2 regions of the Planococcus sp. BI3 genome follow, and region 1 is predicted to be linked to the other one. Evidence: riboswitches for the same ligand, from Rfam matches in the RefSeq annotation. Region 1 holds a riboswitch; the other holds the start of a gene.
The links. A riboswitch is a leader RNA that binds a small molecule or an ion and turns the genes downstream of it on or off. The one in region 1 is predicted to bind FMN.
Positions count from the first base shown of each region.

Region 1 (11,648 bases):
TTCCACGTTTGATTGCTGGAGTTTGGCGGCCATCTTGTTAAAGTCATGTGCCAAGTCCCCAAACTCATCAAAATTCGACTCGGGCAGATTGACGTCATAATGGCCTTCACTGATCATGGAGGTCGCTTTTCGCATCCGTTGAATTCGGCTGACATGCAATTTCGATAGCCATAGGCTGAGAAGGAGGGCAATCGCCAAAGCAATCAAAACCGTCGTGATCAAAGTTTTATTCAACTCGGCAATCATTTCGCTGACGCCGCTGACTGGCGAGGCAAGCAATACGCCGCCAGCCAATTGGTCATTTTCAAAATATGGCATGGCCACAAATGTCACCGTAATATTGAATCGCTCCACGTCACGGTTGACGACAAGGGTTTCTCCCTGCTCAATGACATTCCACTCTTCCCGCGTCAGTTCCACTGGAGGAAACGAACCGGACACCGGATACAAAATTCGGCTTTGCTGGTCAAAGACGATGAAGCTGATGTTCTGCGCCTCAAGAATCGAAACATAGGCCTGCAGATTGGTCCCTGGACGCGCCCGCTCCAATTCAGCAATAATCCGCTCCCCATAATTTTCGAGTTCTTCGGCTTTCTCACCATAGGCAAAATCATCCACGTAACGGACGAATAAAATACTTAAAATCAAAAAAGCGATCAGCAGGATGCTCATATGGCTGGCAATCAGCTGATAGAAATACTTAATTCGCGTGTTCTTCAAATTTATAGCCAACTCCCCATACCGTATGGAACAGCTTGTCCCCGCCATTGATTTTCTTGCGCAGGCGTTTGATGTGTACGTCTACTGTCCGTTCATCACCATAAAACTGATAGCCCCATACCTGCTCCAATAATTGTTCCCGGTTGAACACCTGCTTCGGGTGTTGCAGGAAGAACACCAGCAGATCGAATTCCTTGGGCGTCAGGCTGTCGACTTCCTGTCCATCCTTCAGAATATCCCGCGTTTCCTTATTGACGGTGAAATGGGCGGTTTGGATGAGGTCCGATACAGGTTCCGCCTTTTGGGTACGCCTCGTAACCGCTTTGATGCGTGCCATTAGGGTTAATGGGCTGAACGGTTTTGTCACATAATCATCCGCCCCCATTTCAAATCCGATGACCTGGTCTGACTCGCTGTCTTTTGCTGTCAGCATGATGATTGGGACCGCATTTCCTTCTTCTCGGATTTTGCGGCATAGTGCGATGCCGTCCATTCCCGGAAGCATCCAGTCCAAGATCAACAAATCGTAGTTGCCATCTTTGTACTTCTGATAGCCTTCCAGCCCATCTGCTGCAAAATCACCTTGGATGCCTTCTTTCGAGAAGAACAATTCAAGCATGGAACTGACGCTAGGGTTATCTTCCACAACCAATATCTTCATCCCGCACCTCCGCCTATCTTTCTTCTAAAGGTAAATGACAAATCCGAAAGACGCAAGCAAATTGAAACCGCCCTTCCATCAGGGAAGGGCGGCTCAGCAGCTTTTAAGCTTTTTTCTCACGTTTTTTCAGCTTTTCGAACAAGTCGCCGATCATATCGTAGTCGATGGCGATATTATTTTCATAAGCATACTTTACGCCATAGCCAAGTGCCAATGTCATGGACGAAGCTACAGTTCCACCGATGATGGATCCTGCTCCGGGAATAAACTTCAGCGCCTGGCGGTAAATGGTGTGGCCGATTGTTTGTGTCGCAGTGATGACAATCATGTCTTTCGCTGCTTTTTTGGTTAAGGGCTTGTCATAGAGGTTCGATAATTTAATGATCAACGCAACCTGCAGGGTGGTCAGCGGCAATACATCCGAACCTGGGATGGGTGAAGCACCGATGATACCTGCTGAAACGCCGGCACCGATAATCCAGCGTGTGGCAGCAGAAGATTTTTCTTTCATACTTTTGGCGAAGAGCAGGTCCTTACCCTTCTTTTCGAGCAAAAAAAGAATTTCCTTCTTTAGGGTTTCCAAATTTTCTTCGGTTTTTGAAGAAATTGGAATGACTTTGTATTTGTGCCCTGTGTGCTCTTGGACAAATTGGACGATGGACGGAATATTTTCTGCCGCATCGATTTTATTCAAGACAATCAGGATATCTTTATTGTGTTTTTCAATTTCTTGAAACTTCTCTTTTTCACTTTCCGAAAATACTGTGCCTGCAGCATTCAGGAAAAACAGCACAACATCAGATTTCTGGACAAATTCCAGCGTTTTTTTAGGGTTTTCATCATTTGGATCATTTAATCCAGGTGTGTCCATGAATTTGATGTTTTCCAGGCCGCGGATATTATAGGGATCCACACTGACCGTTTCCCCCGGCATTGGATTGGTGCTGGCAATATCTTCTCCGATGATTTTGTTGACGGTAGAAGACTTGCCGGCATTCACTTCACCGATCAACGAAATCAACAGTTCCTGATCGAGTGCATCATTGACTTTTTTCATTTCGTTTTCAAACATCTTGTCCATTGCCTGCATGACTTCTTTTTCAAATTCTTTTACCATAGAGCTTTTCCCCCTTATTCCTAGCTTACTGTCTATTATAACGGCTTCCTCTTGACTGAGGAAATTATTCCTTGATATAGCCTTTCAATAAACTATCTGCGTAATTCATCAAAGTTTCTGTATCATCAATATGCTTTTTGGCCTCACTGTTTTTCCCGCGTTCTTCCATGGTTTTCAAATCGTACAGGACTTCCGGCAGTTTCGCTCCCGGCGCTTTATAAAATTGTTCCGACTGGACATAAGAGCCTCCCGGCAAATAATAGCGCATGCCCAAAAGATTCTTTTTGTACTGGAACAGGTTATGGCCCATCATCGGCTCATCATGCTCAACTCCAAGCAAAGCCAGCAAAGTTGGCATAATATCCGTCTGGCCTCCCAGACGCGTCAGTTCGGTTTCTTCAAAAAGATTTCCGCCTGTGAAAATCAGTGGAATGGTGTACTGATCTTTCAATGAATAGTCATGCCCCAAAAAGCCAGTCAGTAATTGCTGGTCTTCTTCGGTAACCAGGGTGCCATGCATACCCGAATGGTCTCCGAAAATAGCAATCAAAGATTCATCATAAATCCCTTGTTTTTTCAATTCCTGGATGAACAAGCCGATCTGTTCGTCTGCATAGCGGATGGATTGCAGATAATTACCAATGTACATGCCGTCGTATTCAGCAGGCAACTCTAAATACTGCATGGATTCCGGCATTTCAAATGGTGTATGGCTGGTGACTGTGACGATATTGGCGTAGATGCGTTCATATTCCTCGAGCTGACGGGGCAGTTCGTTCGCTGCAAAATCAAACAGCACTTCATCGGCTGGTCCAAAACCAACTTGTTTGATATTCGGAATCTCCTCAATCGAGAAAATCTCTTCATAGCCAAGAACCGGATAAAGGACGTCCCGGTTCCAATACGTCACGTCATCAGCGTGGTAAGTGGCAGAGCCATAGCCTTGCTTCTTCAACGTCCGTGCCAACGAAGGTGCTTCTTTACCGGTCAGGCTATTGGCTGTGGGAATCATTCCCTGTGGATATAAACCTGTATTGACCATCCATTCGGCATCAGAAGTGGTCCCCGCTCCTACCTGCTGAAAGACGTTTGAAAAATAAGCACTTTCATCCAAAAGATTATTAAGATTCGGAGTGATTTCCTGTCCATTCAAATTTTTCCCAATGACAAAATTCTGCAGAGATTCCACTTGAATAACGAACAAGTGGCGGCCTTCGGCAACTCCAAAACCTTCGTGTTCGTTGACTTCCACGTACTTATTGCCTTTAAGTTCTTCCAGTTCTTTTGCCGATAGTTTGCTTGAAGAGGCGTGAGCAGTCTCAGTCGAGCGGCTATACAATTGGGCTAGTTGAGATTGCAGGAAGCCATTTTCTTTTGCGAAATAGGAAACGTCAATAATTGGTTTCTGAAGCGCATGAACAATGGTGACCGCACAAATTGCAGACATGCCGACAGCCACATATTTCATGGCCGCTGACTTTTCAGGCTTTCTCCAACGGCGCGCAATGAACACCACTAAAACAGCGTCCAGGAAAAACAGGAAGTCCCAAGGAGTCGCCAGCATCGTGATGGTATTGCTGACAGAACCAGTCTGCGTCAGTTGCTGCAAATCATAATAAGAAGGAATTGTAGAATAATAGCGAATGTAAAGTGTAACTATAAAAAAGACGACAGAAATCAGCAAATTGAATAACCAGACCGCTCGCCATACCTGTTTTTTAGCCATAATCAAAACAACCGACAGGAAGAAAGCCCACATCGGAAATTCAACCAATGCGATATGCAAAATTGATGTTGCATCAAAGGTAAGCATGCGGAAAGCAGCTACTTTGATTAATAACAGCAGAAACACCAGTACATAGGGGATCGCCTCTTTTTTTTTCATTTAAAACACCTCTTTTCTACAGACGAACACCCGAATTGGGGGTTGCATAAATCAGTTGCAAAAGGGAATAGGAGAGTTAGACTGACTACTCAAAAGGAGCGATACTATGCAAACATTAAAAGCAGTATTTTTAAACACTTCACTAAAAAAATCGAAAGAACCTTCTCATACAGAAGGCTTCATCAATGATGTTCAATTCCACTATAATCAATTGGGTGTCGAATCTGAAATTGTTCGTTTGGCTGATTACGCCATAGCTTATGGCGTCCAGGAAGACATGGGCGAGAGAGATGAATGGCCGCAGATTCTTGATAAAGTACTGGCTGCAGACATTGTCATTATCGGTACACCCATCTGGCTGGGAGAAAAAAGTTCATTGGCCACGCAAGCCATCGAACGCCTGTACGGCAGCAGCAGCGTCACCAATGACAAAGGACAATCCATTTTCTATAATAAAGTCGGCGGTGCCGTGGTAACTGGAAATGAAGATGGGGCCAAACACTCAGCCGCTTCCATTCTGTACGGCCTGTCCCATATCGGTTTTGTCATCCCGCCGAATGTGGATGCCTACTGGGTCGGAGAAGCAGGGCCTGGTGACTCCTATATGGATGCCGGCCGAGACAACGAATTCACAAAATCAGCTATTCAGCGGCTTGCCTACAATACTTATCATCTAGCGGGCATGCTAAAAAACAAGCCGATTCCAAATGAAGGAAATACACTTGAATAATTGGCCTATCAAACTAGGTGCAGCAAAGGCGGACGCTGCAGGCCGGCAGCACGTTAAAAGCTGCCGGCTCTTTCCCCTAGCTTTACGGACAGTCACGCGCCCACTTCCAAAACCGGCAGATCTGTATTCCCCTTTATGGAATCAGCTCCAAATACGCGTCACAGAAGGAGTCCCTTGTTTTATAGTTACTTCATAGACGTCCGGATTCGTCAGCTTTCTCCACTCCGAAAATCCATAGCTTGAGTCCATGTGCTTCAGCAATAATCCGAGTAAGTTTCCATGAGTCACCGCTGCGGTTCTGTCCTTCATTTCATTTAAAACTTCCAGTGCGCGGGCAGTTGCTTCTTTTCCCGATTCGCCTCCAGCAAGTTTTAAATCTGCATCTCCAAAAGATTCCTCCAACTTTTCCATCCAGTCTGGTAAATCTTCAGAACTCAAAACGCGTTCTGCCAAGCGGTCATCAATTTCAATCGGCAAATCCAGCTGGTCGGCTGCCGGTTCGATCGATTGGATAGCGCGTGTAAAAGGACTGGAGATAAAATGAATCACTTGCTGCCCCTGCAAAAACTCCGCTAATTCCTGTGCCTGCTTGTGTCCCGTCAGAGTCAATTCTGCATCCGGTTCCTGCCCGGTTGCTTGGCAGTGCCTGATTAAATAGATTGTCTTGTCCATAATTCTCCCCCTAATCCAAACATCATTCCATACAGGTGCATACGACAGATCCGTAAAAATAAGTTCGCTTTTTTCTCTATTGGCAGGCTATCCATGATTCGACAGACCCAATGCTCTTATACATTCCATTCCCCAAAACCCATTTTTTAACCTCAAAAAAACCCCTGAGCAAAAGCTCAGGAGCCATGTATTATAATTTTTTCATAAGGTTCGCCATTTCGATGGCTCCAGCTGCTGATTCCCAGCCTTTGTTGCCGGATTTTGTTCCTGCGCGTTCGATAGCCTGTTCAATCGAGTCTGTCGTCAAGACGCCGAAAATGACCGGAATATTGGCTTGGTCACTGGCTCTTGATACGCCTTTCGCGACTTCGCTGCAGACAAAGTCGAAATGTGGAGTTGCGCCTCTGATGACTGTTCCTAACGTGATGATCGCATCATAGTTTCCGCTCATCGCCATTTTTTTGGCAACAAGGGGAATTTCAAAAGCACCTGGCACCCAGGCAATAGAGACATCGTCTGCTCCAACGCCATGGCGCTTCAAAGCATCTTCTGCGCCCCCAAGCAATTTACTCGTGATAAATTCGTTGAAACGTCCGACAACTATGCCGATCCGCAGTCCTTCACCGTTTAAATATCCTTCAAAATGTACAGTCATTCAGTTCCATCTCCTCTGGTAGATTAATAGGCTGTCGTGTTTTGATTTTTTAGCTGGTAGGATACCAGGTCTTTGATTGTAAGAATACCGAGGCCGAGACGCTCCGCCACTTTCAGCAAATCGTCCACCCGTGCCATTGTGCCATCAGGGTTCATGATTTCGCATATGACCCCTGCAGGAGATGATCCCGCAAGCTTCGCCAAATCGACAGCCGCTTCGGTATGTCCCGTACGATCAAGTACTCCTCCATCTTTCGCAATCAACGGGAAAATATGCCCTGGACGTTTAAAGTCTGTTGCCTTTGCATCCGCCTTCACCAAACTGGTGATCGTGTGCGAACGTTCAAAAGCACTGATTCCTGTCGTCGTATCCTTATGGTCAATACTGATGGTGAAAGCCGTGCCGAATTCATCCGTATTGTGGTCGGTCATTAAACCAATCTGCAAGCTTTGAGCGATTGACTGGGCAATCGGCACACAGATCAGCCCTCTTCCTTCAGTCGCCATCAAGTTGACGATCTCAGGTGAAGCAAACTCTGCCAACGCGATAAAATCGCCTTCGTTTTCTCTATCTTCATCATCGATGACGATGATGGCTTTGCCATTTTTCAAATCTGCAACGGCTTCTTCTACGGTGTAGAACATCTCTTCAGCGCCTCCTTTTAAAATCCGTTTTCCGCCAGCCAGCTTCTGCTGATTTTTGGTTCTGCTGTTTGAACACGTTCGGTGTATTTCGCCAACAGATCACATTCGATATTGACCTTTTCGCCAATGCCTTTTTCGCCTAACAGCGAATCTTCCTGTGTAGTTGGAATCAAGGAAATGGTCACCGTATTATGGCCAAGCGCAAAAATCGTCAATGAAGTGCCATCGACTGCGATTGAACCTTTCAGCATCATATACTTCATCAGCTGGGAATCCAGCTCAATTGTCTTGGTCACAGCATTCGCCTCTTTTTTCACTGAACGGATAACGCCGACGCCATCTGTATGGCCACTGACAAAATGGCCGCCGAAACGGCCGTTGGCTGGCATTGCACGCTCTAAATTTACGCGTCCGCCTGCTTTCAATCCGCTCATCGTCGAAGACTTGACCGTTTCCGGAATGACATCGACTGTAAACGTGTGTGAATTGAATGTAGAGACAGTCAAACAAACTCCGTTAATGGAAATGCTGTCTCCGCGCTTGATGTCCTCTAGGATCAGTGCACAGGAAATCGTCAATTCCATGGCCTGAGGTTTAGTACGGACTGACGCAACGTGTCCGACTTCTTCAACTATGCCTGTAAACATATCGGCACACTCCTCCGTTCGGGCCGAAAAAGCCTATTCAATTGGGGTCTTACGGGTAATTGGGTGTTTTCCACCATGGGGCGTATGGGTGGTGGGGAAAGGAATATTCTGAAGGTTACTCTGTGCATGTGCCCTGCTTCTTTGTCAAGATGGCTGGTTGTCCAGCAATTTTTCATACCTTGAAAAAGCTCTTTTTCCACGAAGGAAAGGAGCAGGATTAAAGACGGTCGCCTTGCAATTTCAGAGACTGGTCCCTGAAAAAAGTGTTTGGTCATACAAATTCCTCCTTTCAATTTCAACTCATTGAAAAGAAGAGGCACATAACGAAACCGATCTCTAGATTCTTCTCCCATCCAGACTGTAACTGTCGGTGCCGGAATTTCACCAGCTCCACCGTTTGGGCGTGCACCGCATAGTGGCCTATGCCTGCATTCGCCCAAACGGGTCACGGACTTGCAGTTTCCTGCTCACCGCCGGTAAGGAATTTCACCTTGCCCCGAAGAATTAGATTCGTAGTTTCGTCCCTTTCATAGTAGCATAGAAAGAAACTGAACCCCATAAATTCCAACTGATTATTTTTATCGAGCTTGCGTCCTGCTGCAGTCCAGCCCGCTTCTTCGCCAACACATCAGATCAAACGCCTGTAGGCAGATGGCAAGAAAATCGCCATGATTCCATTTATGCGTTCTATTCCCGTTTCAGAAAGGAAGATCCGTATGGCCCATCACCACCCAGTGAAAGGCATCGGCGTAGACGCCGAAACACGTTGTGCCCATTATCATTCACCCATTGACCGCATCGCCATCAAGTTTTTTTGCTGCCAGGAATATTTCCCATGCTTCGAATGCCATAGAGCTGCCGGCTGCGGAACACATCAGGTTTGGCCAAAAGGCCGTTTCCATGAAAAAGCGGTTTTATGCGGGACTTGCGGACATGAACTGTCTATTGACGACTATTTAGCCTGTGCATCAAAGTGCCCAAGCTGTTCTTCACCGTTCAATCCAGGCTGCAGCCTGCATAAGCACCTTTACTTCGAATAAATGCAAAAAAAGCCAAGCGGCTGCATTTCTGCTGTCACTTGGCTTTATTGGTATACAGGGACATGACGTATTGCTCGCCTTTAGAGCGCATAATCCGTCTGCCCGTGTCTTTAAACCCTGCTTTTTGATACAGGCGCTGAGCCGGTATGTTGCGGGCATTGACGCCGAGCACGACTTCATCAAAATCTGGAAATTCTGTTTCCATAAATTCCGGCAATGCATAGATTGAACCTGTTGCAATTCCTCTGCCCTGGTATTTCGGATTGACGGAAAATCCCCTCAACAGCAAAGCTTTCGGATTGTCCGAGTATTTCTTCCGGTCCTCCGATTCATCCAATTCGAAAAAACCGGCATCTTCTCCGCGCGCTTTGATGATGATGAAATGCTTTAATGGATCTTTAGCATCTTTTTCCACAATTTCTTTGGGCAACCGGGTAAACTCGAGTTGAACTGGCGGCAAATCATAATCAATCGACACTTTAGAGGAATAACGATGCAATGAAACTTCCTTTTTCTTAATCAACTTAAGCAGCCTCCTTGTTTGCGTTCACTGGCTGAAGTAATCAACTACCGTTGAATCCAAAAACTGGATAGGCGGCAATTGTATAGACCGGAAATTGCCTGCAATAAATCGCTTTTCCTCAGTTGCCTTATCCCTTTTCCAGTGTCACGACAACAATTTCCGGCAGGTTAAAGATACGTACAGGAAAAGTACTGTTGCCAAGTCCGCGGCTGACGACCATCTTCGATTTATCTTTTTCGAAGATCCCCTCTGTCACTTTCGGAAACCACCCTTGCCCCGGGGCAATCAAGCCGCCAATACCCGGAATACGGATCTGTCCGCCATGTGCATGGCCTGAAAAAACAACATCTACACCGTCTTCTGCATAGGTGGACAGGTATTCCGGACGATGCGCCAGCAACAATGTGAAATCGTCCGTCAGTTGTGCACGGTCGAGGCTATGCCGAGTGGCTTCATCCTCATGGATATCGGGCTCCATCAATGGATCATCGATTCCCGCAATCTGGATGGACTCCCCGTCTTTTTCCCATTGGACCGAATCATCCGCCAGAACCGTGACTCCACGTGCATTCAAAGCATCTGTAATCTCTTCCACCTTATTGGAAGCCACCTCATGATTCCCTGTCACGTAATACACATGACTCATCTCTACAAGCGCATCCACCAGCACCAAACTAGCATCCAAATCATAACGGTTGCTGTCCACAAGATCTCCAGTCAAAAAGATGGCGTCGGGTTCAGCCGCCTCCACCTTTTCGATCAACGACGATTGATTTCTACCGAAAGTCGCATTATGCAGATCAGATACCTGAACTATTCTCGATCCATCAAAAGCTTCCGGCAACTCCTCGGATGCTACCGTATATTCAGTGGTTTGTATCCACTTATTGCTGCTCCAAACTCCACCCCATACCACTAGCACGAGCAGTATAAATACTGCGAGTTTCTTCATAAAAATTAACCTCTATTCGATTTTGATTCAGTCTAACGGGTTGTAAAGCCCCTCATCTTTTACTTTGTGGCACAGCGAAAAACGCTCCATCCTTTCCTTATGCATGGACGCCCACTTCACCTGGTGCTGTGATTTCAATTTTCAAGCGATCAGGCCCCTCAAGGAAAACCGCATAATAATTTGGACCACCTGCATAAGGATGGAGGTCTTCATACAGACTTGCGCTCCCCATTGTCTCATTTTTTCAGCCATCTCGTCCACTTGCACGCGCGAAACCGCCTGAAATGCCAAATGGTTCAATCCGGTTTGTTTCCGGTGATATGGAATCTCCCGGAATTTTTCCTCAGTTTGTACAAACACGATATACGTAAGGCCCGACTTGTAGCTGAAGCCTTTCTCCCATTCCTGAAACAAGGCATACCCTAGCGGCGGCAACAGCTCGCTGTAAAATGATTTGGCTTCCGCTAAATTTGAAACATTGAGTTCAACATGATGCAGCAATTGCTCCAGCTCCTTTTGGCCACGTTGCCTACTAACCCCAACAAAAGTACAGATTTCAGCGAAGCTCTTACGGATATTTGTCCCGTTCATTTCCAAACTAAACTTTGGTTTTGGCTTTGTTTTTCTGAGCTGACCAGCTGCCTAAAAGGAATAAAATGAAAATCATAAGAACCGCAAGTCCGATGGATCCCCATAGGCTGGCGTTATCCGGGTTCCCTGTCAGCCAGGCTGCTGCATATTGAGGGATTTTCACTGGCGAGACAGACCAATTCGCTCCGAATAAACCATCGGCCAATTGAAGAAGTACATATACCGCGAATGCGACAGCCGCGGCAAGTCCGCCATTCGGCAAAGCGGCACTAGCAGCCAAGACAACGGTAAGGATCAGCAGCACCCAAAAGCTGTATGAGCCCATCATTTGAAGAAGCTTGATGAATTCCACCTCTCCGAAAAATAACAATGTATAGTAATAGCCCGAAAAGAAACCGAGCCAAACGCTGGCCAGGGAAATAACCGCAGCCGTTGCCCATTTGCTTAGAAAATAGGCTGGGAAGGAAAGCGGACGCACATACAGTAAAGTGGCCGTGCCGCTTTTCCGTTCTCCAGCTATGGTTCCCATATATGCCAGAATCAGCACGACGATTCCGATGGTTTGAAATTGTTCCATAACTGCCATCAAAATCTGCTCCGGTGCAGGAGTCGGCATTTCAAATACTGCCCCCTCCGGCAAACCGCCGGATGCCTCCAGTATTTGCGGAAGAAAATAATTCACCGCAGGCTCTGTAATGCCCAAAAGGATGAAAATAGCAGGTATCCAATATACTTTATAATTCCGTAAATTTTCCCGCCATTCTTTTTGCATCAAAATGCCGAATTGCTTCATTTGGCAGCGACCACCTTT
Region 1 covers NZ_CM155266.1:3,162,417-3,174,064, reverse strand. Annotated here, with positions in the region: gene AC1MEO_RS15920 (ATP-binding protein) at 1-720, opposite strand, end outside; gene AC1MEO_RS15915 (response regulator transcription factor) at 701-1,381, opposite strand; gene AC1MEO_RS15910 (YcjF family protein) at 1,485-2,498, opposite strand; gene AC1MEO_RS15905 (LTA synthase family protein) at 2,563-4,383, opposite strand; gene AC1MEO_RS15900 (flavodoxin family protein) at 4,490-5,113, shown strand; gene AC1MEO_RS15895 (histidine phosphatase family protein) at 5,255-5,785, opposite strand; gene ribH (6,7-dimethyl-8-ribityllumazine synthase) at 5,976-6,440, opposite strand; partial or broken gene ribB (3,4-dihydroxy-2-butanone-4-phosphate synthase) at 6,482-7,084, opposite strand; gene ribE (riboflavin synthase) at 7,102-7,731, opposite strand; FMN riboswitch at 8,069-8,239, opposite strand; gene AC1MEO_RS15875 (CHY zinc finger protein) at 8,448-8,771, shown strand; gene AC1MEO_RS15870 (GNAT family N-acetyltransferase) at 8,806-9,294, opposite strand; gene AC1MEO_RS15865 (metallophosphoesterase) at 9,422-10,246, opposite strand; partial or broken gene AC1MEO_RS15860 (VOC family protein) at 10,344-10,747, opposite strand; gene AC1MEO_RS15855 (ABC transporter permease) at 10,845-11,630, opposite strand; gene AC1MEO_RS15850 (ABC transporter ATP-binding protein) at 11,627-11,648, opposite strand, start outside.

Region 2 (11,648 bases), 1.1 Mb from region 1:
TTTGGCAGGACAGTAGAACCGCAAGTTTAATGCGCGCTTTTTTGCTGTCGTAATCACTGCCAAGAATAACGCCGCGTGTCAATAAATCATGTGCGCTTCCCGGATAGCTGTAAGCAGGATAGGCATTTCCTTCTTCAGCACCGGTCGTCAGAACCACCGGAATACCCTGTTTCACTGCCTGATCGATCGCGTCCACCATATGAGGGGACACCTGCCCTCTGCCAGCTGCTTCGAGAATAATCCCTTTAGAAGGACCAGAAACCAGCATATCAATCAAATAACCATCCTGTCCCGAATGGCATTTGATGATATCCACTCGAGGCAAAGGCCCATTGACCGCATGAACTTCATGCATCACCGGCTTTTGATAGATCCGCACCTTGTCATTGTCAATAATGCCAAGATAGCCATGGCCGAACGAATCAAAGCCTTGCAGATTGCTGGAATGGACCTTTTTGACGTATTTAGCACTATAGATCCGTTCGTTGAATACCACAACCGCTCCTATCCCTCTTAAACCAGGGTCTACTGCCACATAAATCGAGTTGCGGAGATTGGAATAGACATCGGTTCCCACTTCCTCAGGGGATCGCTGTGAGCCTGTAATGACCACTGTACGGTCATCATCAATTGTCAGATCCAAAAAATAGGCTGTTTCTTCGAGAGTATCTGTACCATGGGTCACGACAATCCCTTCAACTTCAGGATCCTGCAGCTCCTTAAGGACCGCTTCTCTCACTGTCAGCATCTGGTCGAAACCGATGTGCATGCTCGGCAGTTGGAATACGTCGATTACTTTCACTTCAATTTCTTCTGGCAACTGGCATAGTTCGGCCAATTCTTTTCCTGAAATCGCACCGGATTCTAAAAGTCCGTTGGAAATTTCCCTGCTCGCAATGGTCCCGCCTGTCGTAATCAACGATACTTTCTTCTTCATATTTCCAACTTCCTTTCCTGTTCCAATTATTCAGCCTTAATTTTCAAGACCATAAAAAAGAAAGCACAATCAATCTGTGCTTTCTTTTTTTGCAATAGCTTCCGCAATTTGCTGTCCATGAAAGCGTCCATTTTCAATAAAGATTTCATTGGCATTATTTCCTGCCGCAATGACCCCGGCAATATAAAGATTGTCGACCTCGGTTTCCATCGATTCTTCATTGAAGGTCGGCCGGCCGGAAACTGGATCGATGGACATGCCCATCGATTGCAGGAATTGATGGTCGGGGTGATAGCCGATCATCGCAAAAACGAATTGATTGGGAATCGTCTCTTTTTGATCATTGACTGTCAACTCGACGCTGCTGTCCGTGATCTTGTCGATCATCGAATCGAACAGCATCGTGATTTCCCCTCCTCTCACCAGGCCGTCAAACTCCGGCAGAATCCATGGCTTGATGCTTTTGGAGTAGCTCGTGCCATGATAGGACACGGTTACGCGGCTGCCTGCCTTATGCAATTCAAGAGCCGCATCGACAGCAGAGTTCTTTCCGCCGATGATCAAGACATCCTGATCGAAATAAGGATGCCCCTCCTTGAAATAATGCATCACTTTCGGCAAGTCTGCGCCCTCTACTTCAAGTTTGTTGGGCTGGTCGTAGTAACCGGTCGCAGCAATTACATATTTGGCCTGGTATTCGCCTTTTGATGTGGTCACCGTAAACAGGCCGTTCTTTTCCACACGCTCCACCGTTTCAAAAGGGCGTATGTCGACACCGTTCCGTTTGACGACTTCGCGGTAATAGACCAATGCCTGATTGCGCTTGGGTTTACGTCCTTCAATGATGAAAGGCACATCGCCAATCGATAGTTTTTCACTGGTGCTGAAAAAGGTTTGGTGCGTCGGGTAATTAAAAATCGCATTGACGACATTCCCTTTTTCGATTACCACCGGGGAAAGACCCAGTTTCTTCAACTCGATAGCCGCTGACAAGCCGCAGGGGCCGCCTCCAATAATTAATGCATCTACATATTCCATTCCAAAACATCTCCTGTACTTGATCCTTATCTAGCATAATGGATTTAGCCGGCTCGTGACAAATTTTTATTCGGGCACTTTAACTTTAGGGCGAATGTCCAGTAAATGATATTGCGCTTGCGCATCCAGCCGCAGATGCAAAGTGGTCGTTCCAAAACCATTGCTGATCAGTTCAACACGGCCATCCTTTACTTTCATCGAACCCTTTCTGAATAAACCGAAAGGGCCGACACGGATTTGGCCGCCATGCGTATGGCCGGCGAGCAGCAGGTCTGCTGAATATTCGCCTCTTATCTTCTGGAAATCAAATGGGGTATGTGAAACAAACAGCACCGTATCCTGGTCATTGACGTCTTCGAAAGCATGTTTCAACCCATTTGGCTTGAAACCGAAATGGTCAAATCCAACCAACTTCAGCCGCTCATTGCCGAACAAGGTCACCGATTGATCATCCAGCACATTTACCCCATACTGCCTGAAAATTTTCCGGAGCGAAGTTTCGTCGACTTCCCGGTCGTTATTTCCCCAAACAAAATATACTGGAGCATGAGCCGTTAAAGTTTTTATATTTTCTGCAACGCGTCCCAGCGGCACACCCCTTTCCACCAAATCGCCTCCGATAATAATAATATCCACGGGGAAATCAATTGTTTTGGATTGGATGACTCTTCGGTGGACATCCGCAATAAACAGGAGTTTAAAGGGCTCAAACGGCTTGGCAGCAGGCAATTCAATGGTTGCGTGCACGAGTTTTTCCGAAAAGGCATTGCGTGCCATAAAAAGAAGAAACGCCAACGCTGCCAAAACTAGTTGAATTAAATATTTCATGTCGGGCTTCCTTCCAAAAAGAAGAAAAAACATAAGCGAGGCTTATGCTTTTCGTCTTATTCTGCTATTAATCTTCTGCGATGTCCAATACACGGAATCCGGATTTCTCCAGCTCCTTCACAAAACGGGTGATATTGTCCTTCTTTTTGATCTTCAGTACAATGCGGCGAACCATTTTATTGGTTTCATCAAAAGTGACAAGGGAAATTACGGATTCCTTGTATTTTTCAATGATTTCTCCGAGCCGACCGATGCGGCCTTCCGATTCTACCGAAGTAAAAGTAATGCGATAGCCCGGTTGGTTCATCCCAAAAGCACTCTGCAATTGGTTGACGATGTCAAAACGGGTGACGATCCCTAAAAATTGCCGGTCTTCGACAACTGCAATAATTGGAAAATCGTTCAATTCAACCAACGCTTTTTCATATACATCATTAATATTCAGATACACATCTTCATTGACTATTACATCGCTGACTTTAGTTGAACTGTTGAACTCTTCTTTCGTTTTTCCAGAATAGAAAAATGCACGGTATGCATAGTACCAGCTGAAGATCCCTTTGTATTCCGTTCCTTCTACTACCGGTAAAGCATCAATTGAATACTTCTCCAACAGGTCAAAACCTATCTGTACTGAATCATTTAATTTCACTGTATGGCATTTTTCACGTTTGACCATTGCACTTTTAACAAACATCTGCTCGCCCCACTCTCTAATATCTAACGCATATTTCCTGTCCGGCCACTTTTTTTGGAACTGATTGATCAGGGTAAAATCAAGGTCTGCCCAGGACTGATGCTGTTTGAACTCAACCCGTTAGCCTGTTTGATTTTTTCCACCGCAGCGGCTGCACCGGCTGCTCCGTAATTATTGACGGCAATGCGGTAAAGCGTTTCACTTGACTGCACAACATAGGTTTTGCCGTTGGCACTAGGAACTTCCTCTTTTTTATCAGCTTCTGCTTTGGCTTTGGCTTCCGCTTCTTTTTTAGCTTTGGCTTCTGCCTCTTTTTTGGCCTGGGCTTCCGCCACTGCTTTAGCTTCTGCTTCCGCTTGAGCTTTGGCTTCAGCGTTTGCTTGGGCTTCCGCTTCTGCAGCCTTGGCTTTCGCGGCAGCTTCCTCTTCCGCCTTCACTTCAGCAGCCTCTGCTTTTTTTGCAGCCTCTGCTTCAGCTTTTTCAGCTGCTTTTGCTTCAGCTGCTTCTTTTTCTGCCGCAGCCTTGTCTTTTTCTGCTGCTTCTTTTTCTTCTTTTTCTGCCGCAGCAACGGAAGTAGTGGATGGTTGGGAATTCATCTCGAAGCTTACTTCATTTTCTGCGGGTTTAGCTGTCAATGAATCGTCGGGTTCAAATAAGAAAGCTACATAAATCAGCAAAGAAACCGGAATCAATATAAATATAAAAAATAATGCAGGCATCAAGAGGCTTTTGCTTTTTGGGGCCTTAGGCTTTTGTGCCTGCCTCTGAGCAGCTCTGGATAACGCTGAATTTTTGTCCACCGATATTTCCTGTCGATTCTTCTCGATCGACTCATGATAACTGTTATTCCCCATAAATGACTACCCCTATCTGTACTAATATATCTATTATGACGAAAAAAGGCTCATTTGTAAATGTTAGTTAATGAGATTCTTATATAGGTAATATTACACGTAAACGGTCCTGCCATTCAAGGGATAATTGTTTTTCTTTCGGATATGAAAAAGCTTCAAAAACCTTGTAATCTATTCCATCGTTAACACAACAATTGACCGGTTTGTCTGTAAGCTGCTGATCAAAACATTCGATAATATAGCTCCGCAGACAGTCTTCACGCGAGATCAATTCACGGATTTTTGCCGCCTGCTGCCTTTTGCCGCTTCTCAGCTCTTCCATTTGCCTGATGATGCCTTCCAAAGGCAATTTGGTGATCCAATAAGATAGCACGCGAAAGGCAGTCTCCCGGACAATGCCTTGGTCGATCAGATGCGTTGCAGCACCGCCATCGCGGTAAACCGCTTCGATTTCGTACTGGGTGGGCAAGTCATCCATGATGAGGCTTTCGAGCAAGGCCTCGTCCCCTTGCGCATAGAGCAGCGTAGCCAAAGCCGGTTGGCCGTCTCTTCCCGCCCTTCCCACTTCCTGAACATACCCTTCTACCGAGGTCGGCAATTGAAAATGGATGACGTGGCGGATATTCGGGATATGGACACCCATCCCAAAAGCATTTGTGGAACAGATCCATTGCAGCTCCCCGTTTTGAAATTGCTGCTGGACAAAAACACGGTCCTGGTGCTCCATTCCCCCGTGATAAAAAGCTGAGGAAATGCCATGCTCTGTCAAAAGCATAGACAGTTCCTGGGACTTTTTTCTGGTACCTGCATAAATAATTCCGGGACCGTTGAATTTTTGAATAAAGCCCTTCAGAAATTCGAGCTTTTCCCGGTTATCTTCGAATTTTTTTATATCATAGACAATATTTTTTCTGTCCATCGGATGGCTGTAAACATAAGGTTGTTCCAATTCAAGGTATTTTTTTATTTCTTCAGTGACTTTGTCTGTCGCAGTCGCAGTCAAGGCCAAAACCTGCGGAAAATTGAGGACGGGAAGAATTTCTGAAATCCGCAAATAATCCGGCCGGAAATCAAATCCCCATTGGGAGATGCAATGAGCTTCATCGGCCACCAGCAGCGAAATCCGGAGCTGCTGCAACCTTTTTTTAACAAAAGGCTGAACAAGCATTTCCGGCGATATGAAAATAAATTTATAAGAGCCGAGGCTGCTCCAAATCCGCTCTTTATCTTCCGGTTTTAAAAACGAGTTGATGGCGACCACTGATTTCTCGCCCATTTTTTTCAATTGAGCGACTTGATCCTGCATCAGCGACAACAAAGGAGATACAATCAGAATACTGTCCGGCAATACTTTCGCCGGCAACTGGTAACAGATTGATTTTCCCATTCCGGTCGGCAGCAACGCAATAACGTCTTCACCAGCCAATATCCGTTCAATGATTTCCCGCTGTCCCGGACGAAATGAAGTAAAACCGTAGGCAGAATATAATAATTCATCCAGATTCATCCTTGTTCCTCCCTAATCGCCAGAGCCAAGCGGATTTGAAAATAACTGGCTTCCGGCAAATGCTCTTTGATTTCACGCAATCTCTTTGTTTTCCGGCGACGGCTTTCAGCAATGATCGCTTCATATAATCCCGCATCTACAAACTGCGTGTAATTAAAATAAGGATCATTCATCGCCAGCTCCACGAAATGATCTTCGATGGTGCTGGTTTTCAATTGGCGAAGAGAAGCGATCTGCTCTAAAGAAAATCCCCTCTCGAACAGTTTTTCTGTACGCTGGGCGGTTTCTGTCAATGAGGATTGCTGAATGATGCCTTCCATGAGACCCATCAAGAGCGGGGGTTTGGCCTGCTCAATTACCGCCATCCAGCCGTGCAGAGCTTCAACAGCCATCAATTGAACATCCATGACGGTGAGGTTTTTGGAAGCTGCAATTTGCTGCCATGTCAACCCACTCAATCCAAAACCTGTTAGACGCTCCATTAGTATCATTTTATGGGTTTCAGAAATATCGGTATCGGTTAATGAAGCTACAAGCTCTTCGGTAAACCTTTGGGCTACTGCCAGATTGCGAAACTGTATCCGGTTTAAATAGCTTTTTACCCAGCTCTGTATTTCTTCGTTGCTGACAATCGGATCAAAAGTTTTTTCCTGCTGGCTAATATGAGATAAAGTTTGTACAATTAGTGACAATCGGCTAAAAAAAAGATTCTCATTGCCGCGGTATTTCCAGCCATTCAACGGAGAGGCTGCAATGTCCAAATCCAAGGCTTTTTCGGATAAATCGACTACTTGGTCATTAGCCAACAGATAAGCTTGTGAAAACAAGTGCTGAACCGCATGGTCATAGGCTTTCTTATCAAGTTTCGGCAACACGCCAAAATAAGGATACAGGCCGAAATAGCCGATATCCTGTATCGTTTGTCCGGACTTCTTCCCTTTTATCAAATGATAGGGAGAAGAGACGGTACGTTGCCGATTGACGGCCTTCATAATAGCTAAAATGAGTTCGGTAAATAACAAGCTTGCGCCCCCTAGCGGTTTTGGGTTGAAAAACTCCTCAAACACCTTTAGAATAAATACGATAGCATAACTGAACTTGTTCGGAGATAAAGGAGAGGAAAACAATATGGCTAAGTATACCATTGTCGACAAGGATACTTGTATCGCTTGTGGTGCTTGTGGTGCCGCTGCACCTGATATTTATGATTACGATGACGAAGGAATCGCTTTTGTTATTTTAGATAATAACATGGGGACAGAACAAGTTCCAGACGAACTCGAGGAAGATATGGAAGATGCATTTGAAGGATGTCCAACAGATTCCATCAAAGTTGCAGATTCATCTTTTGAAGGCGACCCTTTAAAATACGAAGACTGATCCAAATAGAAAAGGCGTTCGGCAGTTTATCACTGCTGAACGCCTTCTTTTTTGTTTTGATGTAAAGCGCTTGTCACAGCTTAACGGCTGCTTACGCTTTTCTTTGTCCAGACTTCAGCGCCCAGCTCTTTGGGTCATAAGTCAACCCAGCGCCGTGGCAAAGAGCGCCATTACCGGTAAGGCTTCCAGCGCTTGTCGGGGCTTAACGGCTGCTTACGCTTTTCTTTGTCCAGACTCCAGCGCCCAGCTCTTTGGGTCATAAGCCACTCTGGCTGTGCGGCTGAAAACATGCCGCTTCGCCAGAGCGTCTTATGCCCGGCAGAGCTACACGGGCGCTTACGCTTTTCTTTGTCCAGACTCCAGCGCCCAGCTCTTTGGGTCATAAGCCAACCCAGCGCCGTGGCAAAGAGCGCCACTCTGCTGGTCCGCCTTATGCCCGGCAGAGCTACACGGGCGCTTACGCTTTTCTTTTTTATGATAAATAATAGGAACGCTGCTTTTCGATCCACGTGTGCATGCTGCTGAACATCAGCAGGACGATTGCAGTCAAGAGCAGGCCTTTGATTAAGTTGAACGGTAGGATTCCCAGAACGATGGTGCCGAACAGGATACTGCCTGTTTCAGCTGGCATGTTAAGGAAATACGTGTACATCGGCAAGAAAACGAAGTAATTTAAAATGCTCATGCCGATTGCCATAGATAATGTCCCGACTGCTAAGCCGAAAGCCATACCCTTTTTAGTTGCTGCTTTGTGATAGATAAAATAAACCGGCAAAATGAATAACATGCTTGTCACGAAATTTGCCATGTGGCCAACCGGAACCCCTGTTGGACTTCCTGCAAACAGCCAATCCAATACATTTTTAAAGAATGCCACTAAAATCCCTGCTACCGGGCCCATTGTAACGGCTGCGATTAATGCCGGAACATCACTGAAGTCCACTTTCAAAAAAGCAGGTAAAGCGGGTAGCGGAAAGTTGAATAGCATCAAAATAAACGAAATACTACTCAACATCCCAATAACGATCATCGTTTGCAACTTCTTGTTCTTCATATTCCTCTCTCCTTGTCGTGATTCACCAGAAGAAAGGCTTGGACCCCGCTTTTACATATAAAAACCCTTAAGCAACAAGCACTTAAGGGAGAAAAGGCACACTTAATAAGCGTTCCGTCTACATGTAAACGACAAACGTCCGCACCTTCACCTTCTCCCATCCAGACTATACTGTCGGCTTTGGAGTCTCACCAAATCCTGCGTTTTACGGCTCGCGGGCTTATGAACAGAGTTCAATTACCGCCGGTAGGGAATTGCACCCTGCCCCGAAGATGAATCGATATTTTGTTATGCCCTAATCTTAGTATAAAGAAAGAGCATTGTAAACAAATTTGTTTACAACGCTCTTTTCCTTATTGTACCGGCCATACCAGAAGATTAGGTTCCACCGGAATTGGCAACGGCTGGCTGAAGTCGAAACCATTCCAGGTTTCTGTTTGCAGCCCTTCCACTTCTACTCTTTTGCCGAATGCGTCAGCTGTCAACGCAAAGCTTTCAATCATTCGAACTGCCTCCAGAGTGTCCAGTGAGTTCAAATCGAAGGAATTCTGAAATTCAACTTGGACAAGGCCATCCGTCTCCGACACTTTAATATCTGCATTTTGCGGAACTGTGGCTCTGTAAAAATCGTTCGGGCTTTCTGCAAGTGCTCCAATTGCGTCGCTCACTGAAGCAAACGGCATATCATATCCGGGCACAAGGTAAACTTCACCACTTGAAGATTCAAAGGAATAGTAAGCAATGTTTTCCTGCACCGGAACAATTGGCTCCACAGGACCGATTTCGGAAAACTCTGCAGCTGAACCATCTTCATTGGCTACTTCAATTTCAGGGACATCAGAAAATGTCTCAGACAGAGTATTAAAATAAACTCCGATACTGGCAGAAGCCAGATCATATTGATGATCTTGCGGCAGCAGGTGGCGAATACCCGTCGCCGTTGGTTCCAAGGATCCAATATACGGATGGTATTCATCAAAACCAAGCAGCGTTTCATCAATTTTCCCAGCATATTCTTGATAGAGATCAAGCGAGGTCGGAGTGTCACCTCCAAATGCAGCTGCCACCTGTTCATTGGGAATCAAGAAAGACACAGGTACCACAAAAGCATTTTCGGTCAGCCCAATGGTCATCAATGTCTGATCACCAATAGTTTCTTCATAAACCGCTGTCCGCAGCGGAATATCCACTTGAGCTGTGGAGTATTGACCAGGCTCTCCGGTTCCGGATTCTCCACCTTCAGCTTCTTCTTGGGCATTTTCTTCAACTGTAGTCGCTGTTGAATCGCTCGAATTTTCCGGATTTTGAGCGGTATCCATCCCATTTTGGCTAAGGATGGCAGCTACCAGTATGCCGATCGTTATGAACGCCAATGCAGCCACCAGCAAAGGCAGCCATCTTTTCGGACGTTTTTGAACCTTTTCTTTTTGGGCCAGACGATTATAAACTTCTTCTTTTGGCCGGTTATCTTTTATAGCGGGGAAATCCTTTAACAAATCTTCGATGGTTTCATCGGTCCATTTGCTATTCGGCATCTTCATCTCCCCCTTCCTTAGCTATTAATTTTTCACGCAAGGATTTGATTGCGCGATGCTGAGTGGTCTTTACTTTGCCTTCAGTCCAACCCAGAACATCTGCTGTCTCCGCTATCGACAAGTCTTGGAAGAACCGCATAATGATGACCATCTTCTGGTCTCCCGTACAGGTGTCCAATGTTTTATACAAAAGAATTTTATCCTCATTCAATAATGATACTTCTTCAGGAATCCGGTCAGACGAAACCAATTGCTGCGTTTCCCAATCAAAAAACTCCATCGAATGCTTTTGGCGCACTGCCGCTTTTCGGAAATGATCGATCGCCACGTTTTTGGCAATCGAAAAAAGCCATGTTTTCTCGGAACTTTTCCCCTCAAAACGGTCATAAGCACGAAAAACACGAATATATACTTCATGCATCAAATCTTCCGACAGGTGCCTGTTTTTCACCAGGTATATCAAGAACTGAAAGACATCCTGGTGATACTCTTCGTAAAGCCGATGGAAAACGGAGTCATTCAATATACTCCCCCCGTTCTTAGGATTAGTCGTCTTTGTCTTTAGAAAGTTACATATTCTTCAAAGGCAGTAAAAAGACAAATGAAGTTCCTTGTCCTACAATACTCTCTGCATAGATCTTGCCTTCATGCGCTTGAATGATATTACTGGCAATCGCCAGCCCAAGACCCGTTCCGCCTTTGCCAAGCGTTCTGGCCTTATCCGCTTTATAGAAGCGTTCAAAAACAAATTCCAGATCTTTTTCTGAAATGCCTACTCCATTATCATTTATCGATATTTTTGCATACTCTTGTTGTTGTTCGACACGAACGACCACTTGCCCTCCTCCATGTGTATGGCGAATTGCATTATCGATCAAATTGGTCATAACTTGCTCAATTCGATCCTGATCAATTTCGCTGGCGGCCCAATCATCGATGCTGGTTTCAAATGACAGCTGGACATCATTTTCTTTGGCAATCTGCAAAAATTTAAGTGTCATCCGTTCGATGGCACCATTTAATTGCACAATTTCTTTATAAAGCCGCATATGCCCCGATTCCATTCGCGCCAGGTTCAACAGATCAGTGACCAGGCGACCCATCCGCTGTGATTCTTCGTAGATGATTTTGGTCATTTCACGGCGCTCTTCTTCTGTTGCACCGACATCATCGAGAATCGCTTCACTATAGCCTTGGAGCATAGCAATCGGCGTCCGAAGTTCGTGAGAGATATTGGCGATAAAATCTTCTCTCAGCTTCTCCAGGCGGTGTTGTTCCGTCATGTTGTGCACAACAGCGACAGCTCCCCGAATGGATTCACCACTGTATAAAGGACTGAAATTGATGGCATAGTACGCACCTTCAATCTCCAACTCTTCCTCAATCTCCTCTTCAAAGACCAGTACGTGATCAAGCATATGAAGCATTTCCGGCGGCATCGGCTGCGCTTCCGTAGAACCGTTCTTAAAGACCCATTGCTGCAGCAGCTTCTCTGCCGGTGGATTACTTAAGAGAATGGTTTTATCCTGGTTAAAGGTGATGACCGCATCTGCCATCGATGTCAAAATGCTGGATAGCTGTTCTTTTTCCTGATTGATCACTTCGACATGATGCTTTAATTGGCGGCCCATCTGATTGAATGCCGTAGCCAATTGGCCAATCTCGTCACTGGAAGTTGCACTGACTTTGGAATCGAAATTGCCTTTTGCCAATTCAAATGCGCCTTCCCGTATTTTCCGGAGCGGCGACGTGATTCGTGAGGACAAAAAGAAGGCAAAAAATGTGGTCAGTAAAAGAGCGATGAACGCTGACAGGAAA
Region 2 covers NZ_CM155266.1:331,429-343,076, reverse strand. Annotated here, with positions in the region: gene AC1MEO_RS01710 (asparaginase) at 1-937, opposite strand, end outside; gene AC1MEO_RS01705 (YpdA family putative bacillithiol disulfide reductase) at 1,007-1,975, opposite strand; gene AC1MEO_RS01700 (metallophosphoesterase) at 2,042-2,803, opposite strand; gene AC1MEO_RS01695 (CBS domain-containing protein) at 2,871-3,500, opposite strand; gene AC1MEO_RS01690 (LysM peptidoglycan-binding domain-containing protein) at 3,569-4,219, opposite strand; gene AC1MEO_RS01685 (RecQ family ATP-dependent DNA helicase) at 4,434-5,861, opposite strand; gene AC1MEO_RS01680 (YpbB family protein) at 5,858-6,883, opposite strand; gene AC1MEO_RS01675 (ferredoxin) at 6,990-7,241, shown strand; gene AC1MEO_RS01670 (ECF transporter S component) at 7,714-8,295, opposite strand; FMN riboswitch at 8,441-8,573, opposite strand; gene AC1MEO_RS01665 (hypothetical protein) at 8,649-9,830, opposite strand; gene sigX (RNA polymerase sigma factor SigX) at 9,820-10,353, opposite strand; gene AC1MEO_RS01655 (ATP-binding protein) at 10,400-11,648, opposite strand, start outside.
Region 2: it holds a riboswitch for FMN, as region 1 does, so the genes downstream of both, AC1MEO_RS01670 (ECF transporter S component) here and ribE (riboflavin synthase) in region 1, are expected to answer to the same signal.